3 regions of the Streptomyces sp. NPDC002306 genome follow, and region 3 is predicted to be linked to each of the others. Evidence: riboswitches for the same ligand, from Rfam matches in the RefSeq annotation. Region 3 holds a riboswitch; each other region holds the start of a gene.
The links. A riboswitch is a leader RNA that binds a small molecule or an ion and turns the genes downstream of it on or off. The one in region 3 is predicted to bind S-adenosylmethionine.
Positions count from the first base shown of each region.

Region 1 (4,321 bases), on a different contig from region 3:
ATGAAGCCGTACCCCTTCTCCGCGTTGAACCACTTGACGGTGCCCTGAGCCATGCCTAACTCCCCTATTACTGGCCCTTGCACAGATCCGCACTTCGCGAATCCGGGTCAGACCTCACCCCCCATTGGCCGGGGGCGTGCGCCGGAACGCGTCGACCGCGGCTGAATGTATCTGTCCAACTGCCGTCTGCAACAGGTCAATCGGACGAGAAATCCGGGCATGACGGGTCCGGAATCTACCTACAATTCGCCTGGTTTCAGGGCAAGTTGGGCCAGGCATAGGGAGCGAAAGGCGCAAAAGGCCTGCATACTTTGGCTGCTTCTTATCGGCAGTCCAGCGGGCTGCGAAGGTCGCCCGCCCTGGAATCGGGGGCGGCTTCCCCAACTGTACCGCGCTCAACCACACTGAATTGCCCCCTCCGCTTCTCTCACGGAGGGGGCAATTCGATGAACTCTCGGTAATCTCGGTTACCGATGGTAATGATCAGCCTCCGGCGACCGCCGGAATGATGGAGACACCCGCGCCGTCCGGGGTCGCGGTCGCCAGGCCCTGCTCGAAGCGGACGTCGTCGTCGTTCACGTACACGTTGACGAACCGGCGCAGCTTGCCCTCGTCGTCCAGGACGCGGCCCGCGATGCCGGTGTGGTTCTTCTCCAGGTCGGAGATGACCTCGGCGAGGGTCGCGCCCTCGGCGCTCACCTCGGCCTGGCCGCCGGTGTAGGTGCGCAGGATGGTGGGGATGCGGACGTTGACGCTCATGATGCGAGGCCAGCCTCTCGGAAGGAGTCCAGGTTCGGGCGGATCGTCGTGGTGAGGCCGGTGCCGGCCACCGCGTCCAGGGTCTTCAGGCCGTCGCCGGTGTTCAGCACGACGGTCGTCTTCGTCGGGTCGAGCAGGCCGGCCTCGATGAGCTTCTTCGTCACGCCCACCGTCACCCCGCCCGCCGTCTCCGCGAAGATCCCCTCGGTCCGCGCCAGCAGCTTGATCGCGTCCACGATCTGCTCGTCCGTCACGTCCTCCACGGCACCGCCCGTGCGGCGCGCGATGTCGAGGACGTACGGCCCGTCGGCCGGGTTGCCGATGGCGAGGGACTTGGCGATGGTGTCCGGCTTCTGCGGCCGCACCACGTCGTGGCCGGCCTTGTACGCCACGGACACCGGCGAGCAGCCCTCCGCCTGCGCGCCGAAGATCTTGTACGGCCGGTCCTCGACCAGCCCGAGCCTGATCAGTTCCTGGAGCCCCTTGTCGATCTTCGTGAGCTGGGAGCCCGAGGCGATCGGGACGACCAGCTGGTCGGGCAGCCGCCAGCCGAGCTGCTCGCAGATCTCGTACGCGAGGGTCTTCGAGCCCTCCGCGTAGTACGGCCGCAGGTTGACGTTGACGAAGCCCCAGCCCTCGCCGGCCGGGTCGCCGATCAGCTCGGAGCAGAAGCGGTTCACGTCGTCGTAGTTGCCCTCGATGCCGACGAGTTCACCGCCGTAGACCGCGGCCATGACGATCTTGCCCTGCTCCAGGTCGTGCGGGATGAAGACGCAGGAGCGCAGGCCGGCCCGCGCGGCGGCGGCGCCGACCGCGCCGGCCAGGTTGCCGGTGGAGGAGCAGGAGAGGGTGGTGAAGCCGAAGGCGCGCGCGGCCTCCAGGGCCTGGGCGACGACCCGGTCCTTGAAGGAGTGCGTCGGGTTGCCGGAGTCGTCCTTCACGTACAGCCCGCCGGTCACCCCGAGCTCGCGCGCCAGGTTGTCGGCCTGGACGAGCTTGGTCCAGCCGGGGTTGATGTTGGGCTTGGTCGCCACGTCGGCCGGGACGGGCAGCAGCGGGGCGTAGCGCCAGATGTTCGCGGGGCCCGCCTCGATGCGCTTGCGGAGCTCCTCGGTGTCGTAGGCCGAGAAGTCGTAGGCGATCTCGAGCGGGCCGAAACACTCCTCGCAGGCGAAGACCGGGCCGAGCGGCACGCGGTGTCCGCACTCGCGGCAGGAAAGCGCCGCGGCGGGGCCCAGATCGACGGAGTTGGTGGTGCTTGCAGCGGTCTGCACAGCCATGGAGGCGAGGCCCTTTCTCCTCATCTTCCTCACGGCGCACCTCGCCGTGAGACGGATTTGGCACCTTCCCGAGCCGGGAGCCTCGCGTGAACGAGAACCGACTGGAGGGTTGCCGGGGCTTCATCGGGCCGTATCCCTCTGCCCCTCTGGATGAGCGGTATGAAGTTGTGAACGGCGGGGCCACCCTGGACATGCGATGGTCATCCGCGTTGTTCAAGACTGTAACCGAAGGCCAGGACAGTTGAGATAACCGTCCGAACCGCGAGATGCCCGGGCCCGTCAGCCGTCGGCACGACAGGCACCACCTCCCGCCGCGAGAACGTAGAAGGAGCCGCCACTGTGCTGGAAGAAGTCGAGCGCTGGCTGAGCACACGCTCCTGGTCCGTGACCGATCGCCCGCTCCACAAGATCCTCGCCGCGAAGCGCGCCAGGGGCCAGTCGGTCTCCGTCGTCCTGCCCGCGCTGAACGAGGAGGAGACGGTCGGCGACATCGTCGCCGTGATCCGTCACGACCTCATGCAGCAGGTCCCGCTCGTCGACGAGATCGTCGTCGTCGACTCGGGATCCACCGACCGCACCTCCGCGGTGGCCGCCGCCGCGGGCGCCCGGGTCGTCCACCGCGACGACATCCTGCCCCGCGTCCCGGCCGTGCCGGGCAAGGGCGAGGTGCTCTGGCGGTCGCTCCTGGTCACCCGTGGGGACATCGTCTGTTTCATCGACGCCGACCTGAAGGAGTTCTCCTCCGACTTCGTCTCCGGGATCGTGGGGCCGCTGCTCACCGACCCCGGCATCGACCTGGTCAAGGCCATGTACGACCGCCCGCTGGGCACCGGGGCCGACGTGCTCGACTCCGGCCGTACGGCCGGCCAGGGCGGCCGGGTCACCGAGCTGATGGCCCGCCCGCTGCTGAACATGCACTGGCCGCGGCTGGCCGGATTCGTGCAGCCGCTCGGCGGCGAGTACGCCGCCCGCCGCTCCCTGCTGGAACAGCTCCCCTTCCCCGTCGGCTACGGCGTGGAGCTCGGCATGCTGGTCGACTCGCTGCACCTGGTGGGTCTCGACGCCCTGGCCCAGGTGGACGTCGGGGTGCGCAAGCACCGGCACCAGGACGGGCAGGCGCTGGGCCGGATGGCCGCCGCGATCTACCGCACCGCACAGCTGCGCATGGCCCGCGGCCACCTGATCCGGCCCTCTCTCACCCAGTTCGAGCGGGGCCCCGACGGCTTCGAGCCACGCACGTACTCCGTGGACACGGAGGAGCGTCCGCCCATGGCCGAGATCGCGGAGTACGCGTCACGGAAGGTCGCGTGACGCGCGCGCGGAGTGACGGTCACCAGCGGTCGTATACAAATATCCCCGGACTGTGCGGGCCTGCCGCACGTTTGAGCGTTTCCGGGCCGGGCTAGGTTGAGGCGTATGGCTTCCACGCACGGTGCTGAGGTGCTGGTCGCGTCCAATCGCGGCCCGGTTTCGTACGAGGTGCGCGAGGACGGCTCGCTGCACGCCCGCAGGGGCGGCGGCGGGCTGGTCTCGGGCCTGTCCGCCATCGGGCCGGACGCGGGGGCGCTGTGGGTGTGCTCCGCCCTGTCCGACGGCGACCGCGAGGCGGTCCGGCGCGGTGTGGGCGAGAGCGGGGTGCGGATGCTGGACATCCCGGCCGACGTGCACGCCGACGCCTACAACGGCATCGCCAACTCCGTGCTCTGGTTCGTCCACCACATGCTCTACCAGACACCGCTGGAGCCGGCCTTCGACGCGGAGTTCCGGCGCCGGTGGACGTCGTACGAGAGATACAACCGCGCCTTCGCGCGGGCGCTGGCCGAGGACGCGGCCGACGGGGCCACGGCGATCGTGCAGGACTACCACCTGACACTGGTGCCGGGCATGCTCCGCGAACTCCGCCCCGACCTGCGCATCGGCCACTTCTCGCACACGCCCTGGGCACCGCCGGACTACTTCCGGATGCTGCCGGACGACATCCGCGAGCAGATCGTGCGGGGCATGCTCGGCGCGGACCGGCTGGGCTTCCTCACCCGGCGGTGGGCGCGCGCCTTCACGGAGTGCGCCGGGGAGGTGGATCCCGAGCGGATCCGCCCGACCGGACCGGCCGGCGAGCCGGGCGCGGCGATCGAGCACACGCCGGCCTCAGGGGGTCCGGCCCGCACCACGGTGATCGGCGTGCACGGCCTCGGGGCCGACGCCGAGTTCCTGCGCGCCCGGTCCCACCAGGCCGACGTCGGCGAGCGGATGGCCGCGCTGCGGACGGAGATCGGCGAGGGTCG
Region 1 is NZ_JBSFCK010000008.1:126,463-130,783, reverse strand. Features, by position in the region: gene ACWCQK_RS18240 (cold-shock protein) at 1-53, opposite strand, end outside; gene ACWCQK_RS18235 (MoaD/ThiS family protein) at 484-759, opposite strand; gene thrC (threonine synthase) at 756-2,039, opposite strand; SAM riboswitch class I at 2,057-2,196, opposite strand; gene ACWCQK_RS18225 (glucosyl-3-phosphoglycerate synthase) at 2,379-3,350, shown strand; gene ACWCQK_RS18220 (alpha,alpha-trehalose-phosphate synthase (UDP-forming)) at 3,456-4,321, shown strand, end outside.
Region 1: it holds a riboswitch for S-adenosylmethionine, as region 3 does, so the genes downstream of both, thrC (threonine synthase) here and ACWCQK_RS12045 (aminotransferase class V-fold PLP-dependent enzyme) in region 3, are expected to answer to the same signal.

Region 2 (4,321 bases), on a different contig from region 3:
GAGCGCCCACCACTACACCGGACCGGCCCTCGCGCCCGTGCTCAGCGACAGCTGGTCGGGGCGGATCGTCAGCACCCACGCCCCGGACATCATGCGCGACCTGGCGCGCGGTTTCGGCGGCGGCCGTCCCGCGCTGTACCCGTGCGGTACCGAGGCGGAGACCGAGACCGTGCGACGGCTGTGCGCGCAGGGGATCGACGAGGCCGCGCAGCGCGCCGGACAGGCCGACGCCGGGGCGGCCGAGCGTGCCGACGCCCTCGACCTCCTGCTCGGCGCGCTCGGTACGCTGGACCGCCGCCTCTCCGGCCGGCCCTGGCTCGTCGGCGACGAACTCACCGCCGCCGACGTCGAGTTGTGGGTGACGCTGGTCAGGCTGGACACCGTGCACCGGCACCACCTGGACGCCGCCGCCGTGCACCGCCTCGTCGGCCACCCGGCCCTGTGGGCCTACGCCCGGCGCCTGGCCGCCCACCCGGCCTTCGGCGCCCACCTCGACCTCGACGGCATCGCCCGCCGCCACCACGCCCACTGCCGCGGCCTGGAGGCCGCCGGATCGGCCGTCCAGATCCTGGACTGGGCCGCCCACGCGGCGGGCCACGGCGGCACCCGGCCGCAGGTCGACCGGCCGTGAACCGGTCCGCCAAGTGGACGGGCGTTGACATACGTTCGGGCGACTGACCTAACATACGGACCAGATCGGTCATGAGCGTCAGCGACAAGCCCTGGCTTGCTGACCGGCAACCCTCGCACCGCGGTGGGGTGCCCCAGGTGACGACCGGACCGGATGACGTTTCGGTAAGCGCGAGGCCCCACGGGCCGGAAGAGTGACGGTGACGGACATGTACGCAGCTGTGAGGACGGCCGCCCGCCGTGCCCAGGGCTGCGTACGGCCGTACGCCCGCCCACTCGTCGTCGACCGCGCCGTCGACCTGCTCCGCGTGAACAGCGCACTGTGTACCGCACCGGGCCGTGCCCGCTGTCGGGGCTGACTCCGCACACCGCCCCGACCTCGCGTTCCTGACGAACACCGCCCGCGCGGTGTGCCGTTGTCCGCCTCGCCCCGGTTCTTCGCACGCATCCGTGCGCCGTGCCCGCGTACGCCTCCCGGAGTGGCTCCCGCCACCCTGCCGCGGCCGTGAGCAGGCCCACGCCGGCCGTGAACCGGGGTGTCCGACTCCCGCCGGAGCCCTTCATGAGCGAACCCCCAGGCGCCGTCACCCTCGCCGCCGCACCCATTACCGACACTCCGTCAGAAAAGCTCACCGCACAGCGTGTTCAGTCACTGCGCAGGCCCGGACGGTGGATCGCCACCGCGGTCGCCCTGGTCCTGATCGCCCAGTTCGTCCACGGCCTGGTGACCAATCCCTTCTACCAGTGGGACCGCTTCGGCTACTGGTTCCTGCGCCCGACGATCCTCGACGGACTGCTGATCACCCTCGAAGTGGCCGCCTACAGCGCGGTGCTGGGCCTCCTCGGCGGCATCCTGCTGGCCCTCGCCAGACTCTCGAAGAGCCCGGTGCTGCGCGCCGCCAGCTGGACCTACGTCTGGGCGCTGCGCTCCATCCCGCTCATCGTGGTGCTGCTGTTCCTGTACAACTTCTCCGCCCTGTACCGGACGTTGAGCGTCGGAGTCCCCTTCGGCCCCGCCTTCTTCTCCTTCGACGAGTCCCGGCTCGCCACCGACATGGTGGTCGCCGTCATCGGCCTGAGCCTGAACGAGGCCGCCTACGCCGCCGAGGTGGTGCGCGGCGGCATCCTCTCCGTCGACCAGGGCCAGCACGAGGCCGCCTCGGCCCTCGGCCTGCCCAAGGGCTACCAGTTCCGCAGGATCGTCTTCCCACAGGCACTGCGCTCCATCACCCCGAACTACGTCAACCAGCTGATCGGCCTGATCAAGAGCACCTCACTGGTCTTCTACGTCTCGCTGCTCGACCTGTTCGGCTCCGCGCAGAGCATGGGCTCCACCTACCCCGGTGACATCGTGCCGCTGCTCCTGGTCGTCACCGTCTGGTACCTGATCCTCACGAGCCTCGTGTCCGTCGTCCAGTTCTACGTCGAGCGGTACTACGCCCGGGGCGCCACGCGCTCCCTGCCGCCGACCCCGCTGCAGAAGCTGCGCACCGGCCTGCGGGACCTTCGTGACCGTGCGCGCAGGGAGACCGCCGTATGACCACCGAGACGCTCACCACCGCCGAGGCCGCGCCCGCCGCCGTCGAGGTGCACGACGTGCACAAGTGGTACGGCACCCACCGGGTGCTGGACGGAGTCGACCTGACCGTACGGCCCGGGGAGGTCACCGTGATCCTCGGCCCGTCCGGCTCCGGCAAGTCGACCCTGCTGCGGGTCATCAACCACCTGGAGAAGCCGGAGATCGGCCACGTCAGCCTCAACGGCGAACCGATCGGCGTCCGTCGGCACGGCGGACGGCTGCGCGAGCTGAGCGAGCGCGCGATCCTGGCCCAACGCGGCCGTATCGGCTTCGTCTTCCAGAACTTCAACCTCTTTCCGCATCTGACCGTGCTGGACAACGTCGCCGCCGCGCCGGTGGCGACCGGGAAGCTCGGCAAGGCCGCCGCCCAGGCACTGGCCCGCGAACTGCTCGACCGGGTAGGCCTCGCCGACAAGGCCGGCGCCTATCCGCGTCAGCTGTCCGGTGGCCAGCAGCAGCGCGTGGCCATCGCCCGCGCCCTCGCCCTGCGTCCCGGCGTGATTCTCTTCGACGAGCCGACCTCCGCGCTCGACCCCGAACTCGTGGGCGAGGTCCTCGCCGTCATCAAGGATCTGGCGACCAGCGGCACCACGCTGGTGATCGTCACCCACGAGGTCGGCTTCGCCCGCGAGATCGCCGACCGGGTCGTCTTCATCGACGGCGGAAAGATCGTCGAACAGGGACCGCCCTCCGAAGTGCTCGACAAGCCCCGGCACGAGCGCACACGGGACTTCCTCAGCAAGGTGCTCTGACCCCGCCTCGGCCCCGGCTTCCCCCCACACAGCACCACCCCTGCGTCTCCTCAGTCCTGCCTCATCAGCTTCCGCCCCTCAGCGACAAAGGACGGCCATGCCTGCCCACTTCACCCGACGCAGCCTCCTCCGTGGCATCACCGCGGCGACCGCCGCGGCCACCCTCGCCACCGGACTCGCCGCCTGCGGCGGCGAGAGCGACGCCGCCACCACCACCGACAGCGCCGCCTCGGGCAGCGTGACCCTCGGCCGGGTCTCCAACGGCGCCGCCCAGGAGACCACCGTCAAGGTCTCCGAGGTCAAGTCCATCAGCGCCCAACTGCCCGCCTCCGTACGCAAGAGCGGCACCCTGGTCATCGGCAGCGGCACCCTGCCCTCGGGCTCCGCCCCGCTGGGGTACGTCGGCAGCGACCAGAAGACCCTCACCGGCTCCGAGCCCGACCTCGCCCGCCTGGTCGCCGCGGTGCTCGGCCTGAAGCCGGAGGTGAAGAGATTCACCTGGGAGAACCTCTTCGTCGGCATCGACAGTGGCAAGGTCGACGTCGCCTTCACCAACGTCACCGACACCGAGGAGCGCAAGAAGAAGTACGAGTTCGCCTCCTACCGCCAGGACAACCTCGCCTTCGAGACGCTGAAGTCCGCCGGCTGGAAGTTCGACGGCGACTACGCGAACCTCGCGGGCAAGACCGTCTCGGTCGGCGCGGGCACCAACCAGGAACGCATCCTCATCGCGTGGAAGAAGAAGCTGGAGAGCGAGGGGAAGAAGCTCACCATCAAGTACTTCCAGGACGCCAACAGCACCTACCTTGCGCTCAACAGCGGCAAGATCGACGTCTACTTCGCCCCCAACCCGAGCGTCGCCTACCACGTCACCCAGACGGCGAGCACGAACACGCCGACCGCCAACGCGGGCACGTACTCCGGCGCGGGCGCGTCCCTCCAGGGTCTGATCGCGGCGACCGCCAAGAAGGACAGCGGCCTCGCCAAGCCCCTCGCCGACGCGATCAACCACCTCATCGACAACGGCCAGTACGCCAAGTGGCTGGCCGCCTGGAACCTCTCCAACGAGGCCGTCGCCAAGTCCGAGATCGACCCGCCCGGCCTGCCGCTGACCGACTCCTGACCGGCGCGGGGAGGACCCGCGCTCCCGCGAGCCGAGCCGGCTCGGCCGAATCCGTGCAGGAAGGACCCCGCCTCCGTGGCCCGCCCGCCCCACCCGCACCCGCTCGACAACGCCGTCTGGGCCGCGCTCACCGGCCCCCACGCCCACCTCGCCGAACGGTTCGGGCGCGCCGCCCGCTACCCGGCCGACGTCTACGCCTTCGCCGCGCTCGCCGACCCCACGGACCCGGCCGCCTGG
Region 2 is NZ_JBSFCK010000001.1:209,457-213,777, reverse strand. Features, by position in the region: gene ACWCQK_RS00935 (glutathione S-transferase C-terminal domain-containing protein) at 1-631, shown strand, start outside; SAM riboswitch class IV at 699-808, shown strand; gene ACWCQK_RS00930 (amino acid ABC transporter permease) at 1,193-2,170, shown strand; gene ACWCQK_RS00925 (amino acid ABC transporter ATP-binding protein) at 2,167-2,961, shown strand; gene ACWCQK_RS00920 (transporter substrate-binding domain-containing protein) at 3,059-4,084, shown strand; gene ACWCQK_RS00915 (GNAT family N-acetyltransferase) at 4,160-4,321, shown strand, end outside.
Region 2: it holds a riboswitch for S-adenosylmethionine, as region 3 does, so the genes downstream of both, ACWCQK_RS00930 (amino acid ABC transporter permease) here and ACWCQK_RS12045 (aminotransferase class V-fold PLP-dependent enzyme) in region 3, are expected to answer to the same signal.

Region 3 (4,321 bases):
TCCGGCACCGGTGTCCGCTTCACCGAGGGCGCGATCCTGGCCACGCCGATCGTCGGCACGTACATCTCGTACTTCCTCTTCGGCGGTGAGTTCCCGGGCCACGACTTCGTGGGGCGGTTCTACTCGATCCACATCCTGCTGCTGCCGGGCATCATGCTCGGCCTGGTCGTGGGCCACCTGATCCTGGTCTTCTACCACAAGCACACGCAGTTCGCGGGCCCCGGCAAGAGCAACAAGAACGTCGTCGGCATGCCGCTGCTGCCGGTCTACACGGCCAAGGCCGGAGGCTTCTTCTTCCTGGTCTTCGGTGTCATCGCGGTCATCGCGGCCATCGCGCAGATCAACCCGATCTGGGCCATCGGCCCCTACCGGCCGGACCAGGTGTCCACCGGCGCCCAGCCCGACTGGTACATGGGCTTCGCCGAGGGTCTCATCCGCTTCATGCCGGGCTGGGAGGTCAACTTCTGGGGTCACACGCTCGTCCTGGGCGTGTTCGTCCCGCTGGTCCTCTTCGGTGTCGTGCTCGCCGCGCTGGCGGTCTACCCGTTCATCGAGGCCTGGGTCACCGGCGACAAGCGTGAGCACCACATCCTGGACCGCCCGCGCAACGCGCCGACCCGTACGGCGCTGGGCGTCGCCTGGGTCACGATCTACATGGTCACGCTGGTCGGCGGTGGCAACGACCTCTGGGCCACCCACCTCCACCTGTCGATCAACTCGATCACCTGGTTCGTCCGGATCTTCTTCTTCGTCGGACCGGTCATCGCGTTCCTCCTCACCAAGCGGATCTGCCTCGGCCTCCAGCGCCGGGACCGGGACAAGGTGCTGCACGGTCGCGAGACCGGCACCATCAAGCGCCTGCCGCACGGCGAGTTCATCGAGGTGCACGAGCCGCTCAGCCAGGAGCAGCTGCACACCATCACCGCGCACGACCAGTACCAGCCGCTCGCGATCGGCCCCGCGGTCGACGAGAACGGTGTCGAGCGCAAGGTGACGGGCTCCGAGAAGCTGCGCGCCAAGCTCAGCAAGGCGTACTTCGACGAGGACAGCCAGATCCCGAAGCCGACCGTCGACGAGTACAAGGAGATCACGAGCGGCCACGGCCACCACTGATCGCTGCGCTCGCCACGCGCACAGAAGGGCCCCGTCCGGTCTCCGGGCGGGGCCCTTCGCGGTGCCCGGCGCTGGATAGGGTGTAACCAGCTTTTTCGGGTCCGCGAACCGTCCGCGAACCGTCTACGAACCAGGAGCGGCTGATGAGCGCTGTGACCCCCGCTGGAGGCGACATCGCGGCGGGCCGTTCCTGGCCCGCGGTACTGAACGGTCTGCTGGAGGGCCGTGACCAGAGCGCGGAGAGCACCGCCTGGGCCATGGACCGGATCATGCGCGGCGAGGCGACCGACGCCCAGATCGCCGGGTTCGTGGTGGCGCTGCGGGCCAAGGGCGAGACCGTCCAGGAGATCACGGGCCTGGTCCAGGCGATGTACGAACACGCGAACGTCATCCACGTGCCGGGCGCCACCGTCGACATCGTCGGCACGGGCGGCGACGGCGCGAAGACGGTGAACATCTCCACGATGTCCTCCATCGTCATCGCCGGCACCGGCGCCAAGGTCGTCAAGCACGGCAACCGGGCGGCGTCGTCGGCGTCGGGTGCCTCGGACGTGCTGGAGAAGCTCGGGGTCAATCTCGAACTGACGCCGAAGCGGGTGGCGGAGGTCGCCGAGGAGGCCGGGATCACCTTCTGCTTCGCGGTGAAGTTCCATCCGGCGTTGCGTCATGTGGCGGCGGCGCGCGGGCAGTTGGGCATCCGGACGGTGTTCAACTTCCTCGGTCCGCTGACCAACCCGGCGAAGGTACGGGCCCAGGCGGTCGGGGTGGCCGATCCGCGGGTGGCGCCGATCATCGCCGGCGTCTTCGCCGAGCGCGGCAACTCCTCGCTGGTCTTCCGCGGCGACGACGGTCTCGACGAGCTCACCACGACGGCCACCTCCCGGGTGTGGATCGTCCGGGACGGCAAGGTGACCGAGGAGACTTTCGACCCGCGCGATGTCGGTGTCGAGCTGGTGCCGGTGGAGGCGCTGCGCGGTGCCGACGCGTCGTTCAACGCGGACGTGGCGCGCCGGCTGCTGAACGGCGAGAGGGGCCCGGTGCGGGACGCGGTGCTGCTGAACTCCGCGGCGGCGCTGGTGGCGCTGGAGCCCGGCACCGGGACGCTGGCCGAGCAGATCCGGGCCGGCATGGCCGCCGCGGCCGAGTCGATCGACTCGGGCGCGGCCAAGCGGACGCTGGAGCGCTGGGTGGCCGTCAGCAACGCCTGACCCCCCGATCGGTCGGCAACGCCTGACCCCCCGATCGGTCGGCAACGCCTGACCCCCGGCCGGTGCGACGCGAGGCGCGGTCCAGGATTCGGACCGCGCCTTGCGCGTCGATGACCGTGTGGCAGGATGGTGAACCAGGTCATGAGTGACAGTCATGAGGCCCCGGCCGACTGTCCGGCAACCCTCCGTCCGTGGCGGGGTGCCCCGGGTGAAGACCAGGTCGTGGGCAGCGAGGTCCACGGCAAGCGCGGACCCCTCGAACGCTCCTGAGCGAGCGCGGCACCAGGGGTCCTGGTCCTCGAGGGAGCCTTCCGTGAGCAAGCGAATGCGATAGGGCGTAGAGCCCCGCCTCCGCGTACCCCTTTCACCCTCCCCACGCTCGCGCCCGGCGCGGCTCGCGTGGTGGTTCCGCCTTGCTTCTCACGGGAGTACCCATGTCCGTCCCCACCGCTGCCGCCGACCAGACCATTTGTCACCAGATGCCCGTTCTGGGGCGGGATGTCACCGTCCCGCTGGTCACGGGCGGCGAAGTCACCTACGCGGCGCTCGACTACGCGGCCAGCGCCCCCGCCCTCCAGCGCGTCTGGGACGACGTGGCGGCGTACGCGCCGTACTACGGCAGCGTCCACCGCGGCGCCGGCTACCTCTCCCAGCTCTCCACGGACCTCTTCGAGAACGCCCGCGCGACCGTCGCGGAGTTCCTCGGCTGCCGGACCGACGACCAGGTGGTCTTCACCCGGTCGACCACCGACTCCCTGAACCTGCTGGCGGCCGCGCTGCCCGCCGACTGCCAGGTCTTCGTCTTCGAGACCGAGCACCACGCCTCGCTGCTGCCCTGGAAGAACGCCCGGGTCACCTGCCTCGACGCCCCCCGCACCCCGGGTCAGGCGGTGGCGGGCCTGGAGCGCGCCCTCGCCGGCCGCGACCCGCACGGACCGGCCCTGGTCTGTGTCACCGGCGCCTCGAACGTCACCGGGGAGCTGTGGCCCGTGCGCGAACTGGCGGCCGTGGCCCACGCGCACGGCGCCCGCATCGTCCTGGACGCCGCCCAGCTCGCCCCGCACCACCCGGTGTCCGTCCGTGACCTCGACGTCGACTGGGTCGCCTTCTCCGGCCACAAGCTGTACGCCCCGTTCGGCTCCGGCGTCCTGGCCGGCCGTGCCGACTGGCTGCGCGCGGCCGAGCCGTACCTCGCGGGTGGCGGCGCCAGCCGCCGGGTGACCCGGCGCGCGGACGGGGCAGTGGACGTGGAGTGGCACGAGGGCGCCGCCCGGCACGAGGCGGGCTCGCCCAACGTGATCGGCGCCTACGCGATCGCCTCCGCCTGCAAGGCCCTCACCGAGGCCGGCTTCGACACCCTCGTGGCCCGCGAGCGGCACCTCATCGACACGGTCCGGGCGGGCCTCGCCGAGGTCCCGGAGGTGCGGATCCTGTCGCTCTTCGGCGACGACGCCCCGCGTGTGGGCGTGATCTCCTTCGTCGTGGAGGGCTGGAACAGCTCCCACTTCGCCGCCGCGCTCTCCGCCGAGTACGGCATCGGCGTCCGCGACGGTCTGTTCTGCGCCCACCCGCTGGTGCGCACCCTGCTGGGCGGCGACCCCGGCGACCAGGGCGAGTGCGGTGCCCCCGAGGCCGCGCCGGGCGAGAAGTCCCTCAACGCGATCCGGGTGAGCTTCGGCGCGGGGACGCCGGACGAGCACGTGGAGCGGTTCGTGACCGCGGTGCGGGAGCTGGTCAGGGACGGCGCGAAGTGGCGGTACCGGACCGAGGACGGCCGCTGCGTCCCGGCGGCCTGACCGCGCGGTCCCGGGAGGCGGTGGTCAGGAGTCGAGACCGATCGCGAACGCCGCCTCCAGGTCGTGCTGGGAGTACGTCCGGAAGGCCACGTGCGTGTCCGTGCCCTCCACGCCGGGGATCTTGCTGATCCGGCCCGGGATGACCTCCGCCAGATCCTCGTGCTGGCGCACCCGCACCATCGCGATCAGGTCGTAGGTGCCGGT
Region 3 is NZ_JBSFCK010000005.1:5,969-10,289, forward strand. Features, by position in the region: gene qcrB (cytochrome bc1 complex cytochrome b subunit) at 1-1,113, shown strand, start outside; gene trpD (anthranilate phosphoribosyltransferase) at 1,257-2,321, shown strand; SAM riboswitch class IV at 2,459-2,575, shown strand; gene ACWCQK_RS12045 (aminotransferase class V-fold PLP-dependent enzyme) at 2,756-4,117, shown strand; gene ACWCQK_RS12050 (Lrp/AsnC family transcriptional regulator) at 4,142-4,321, opposite strand, start outside.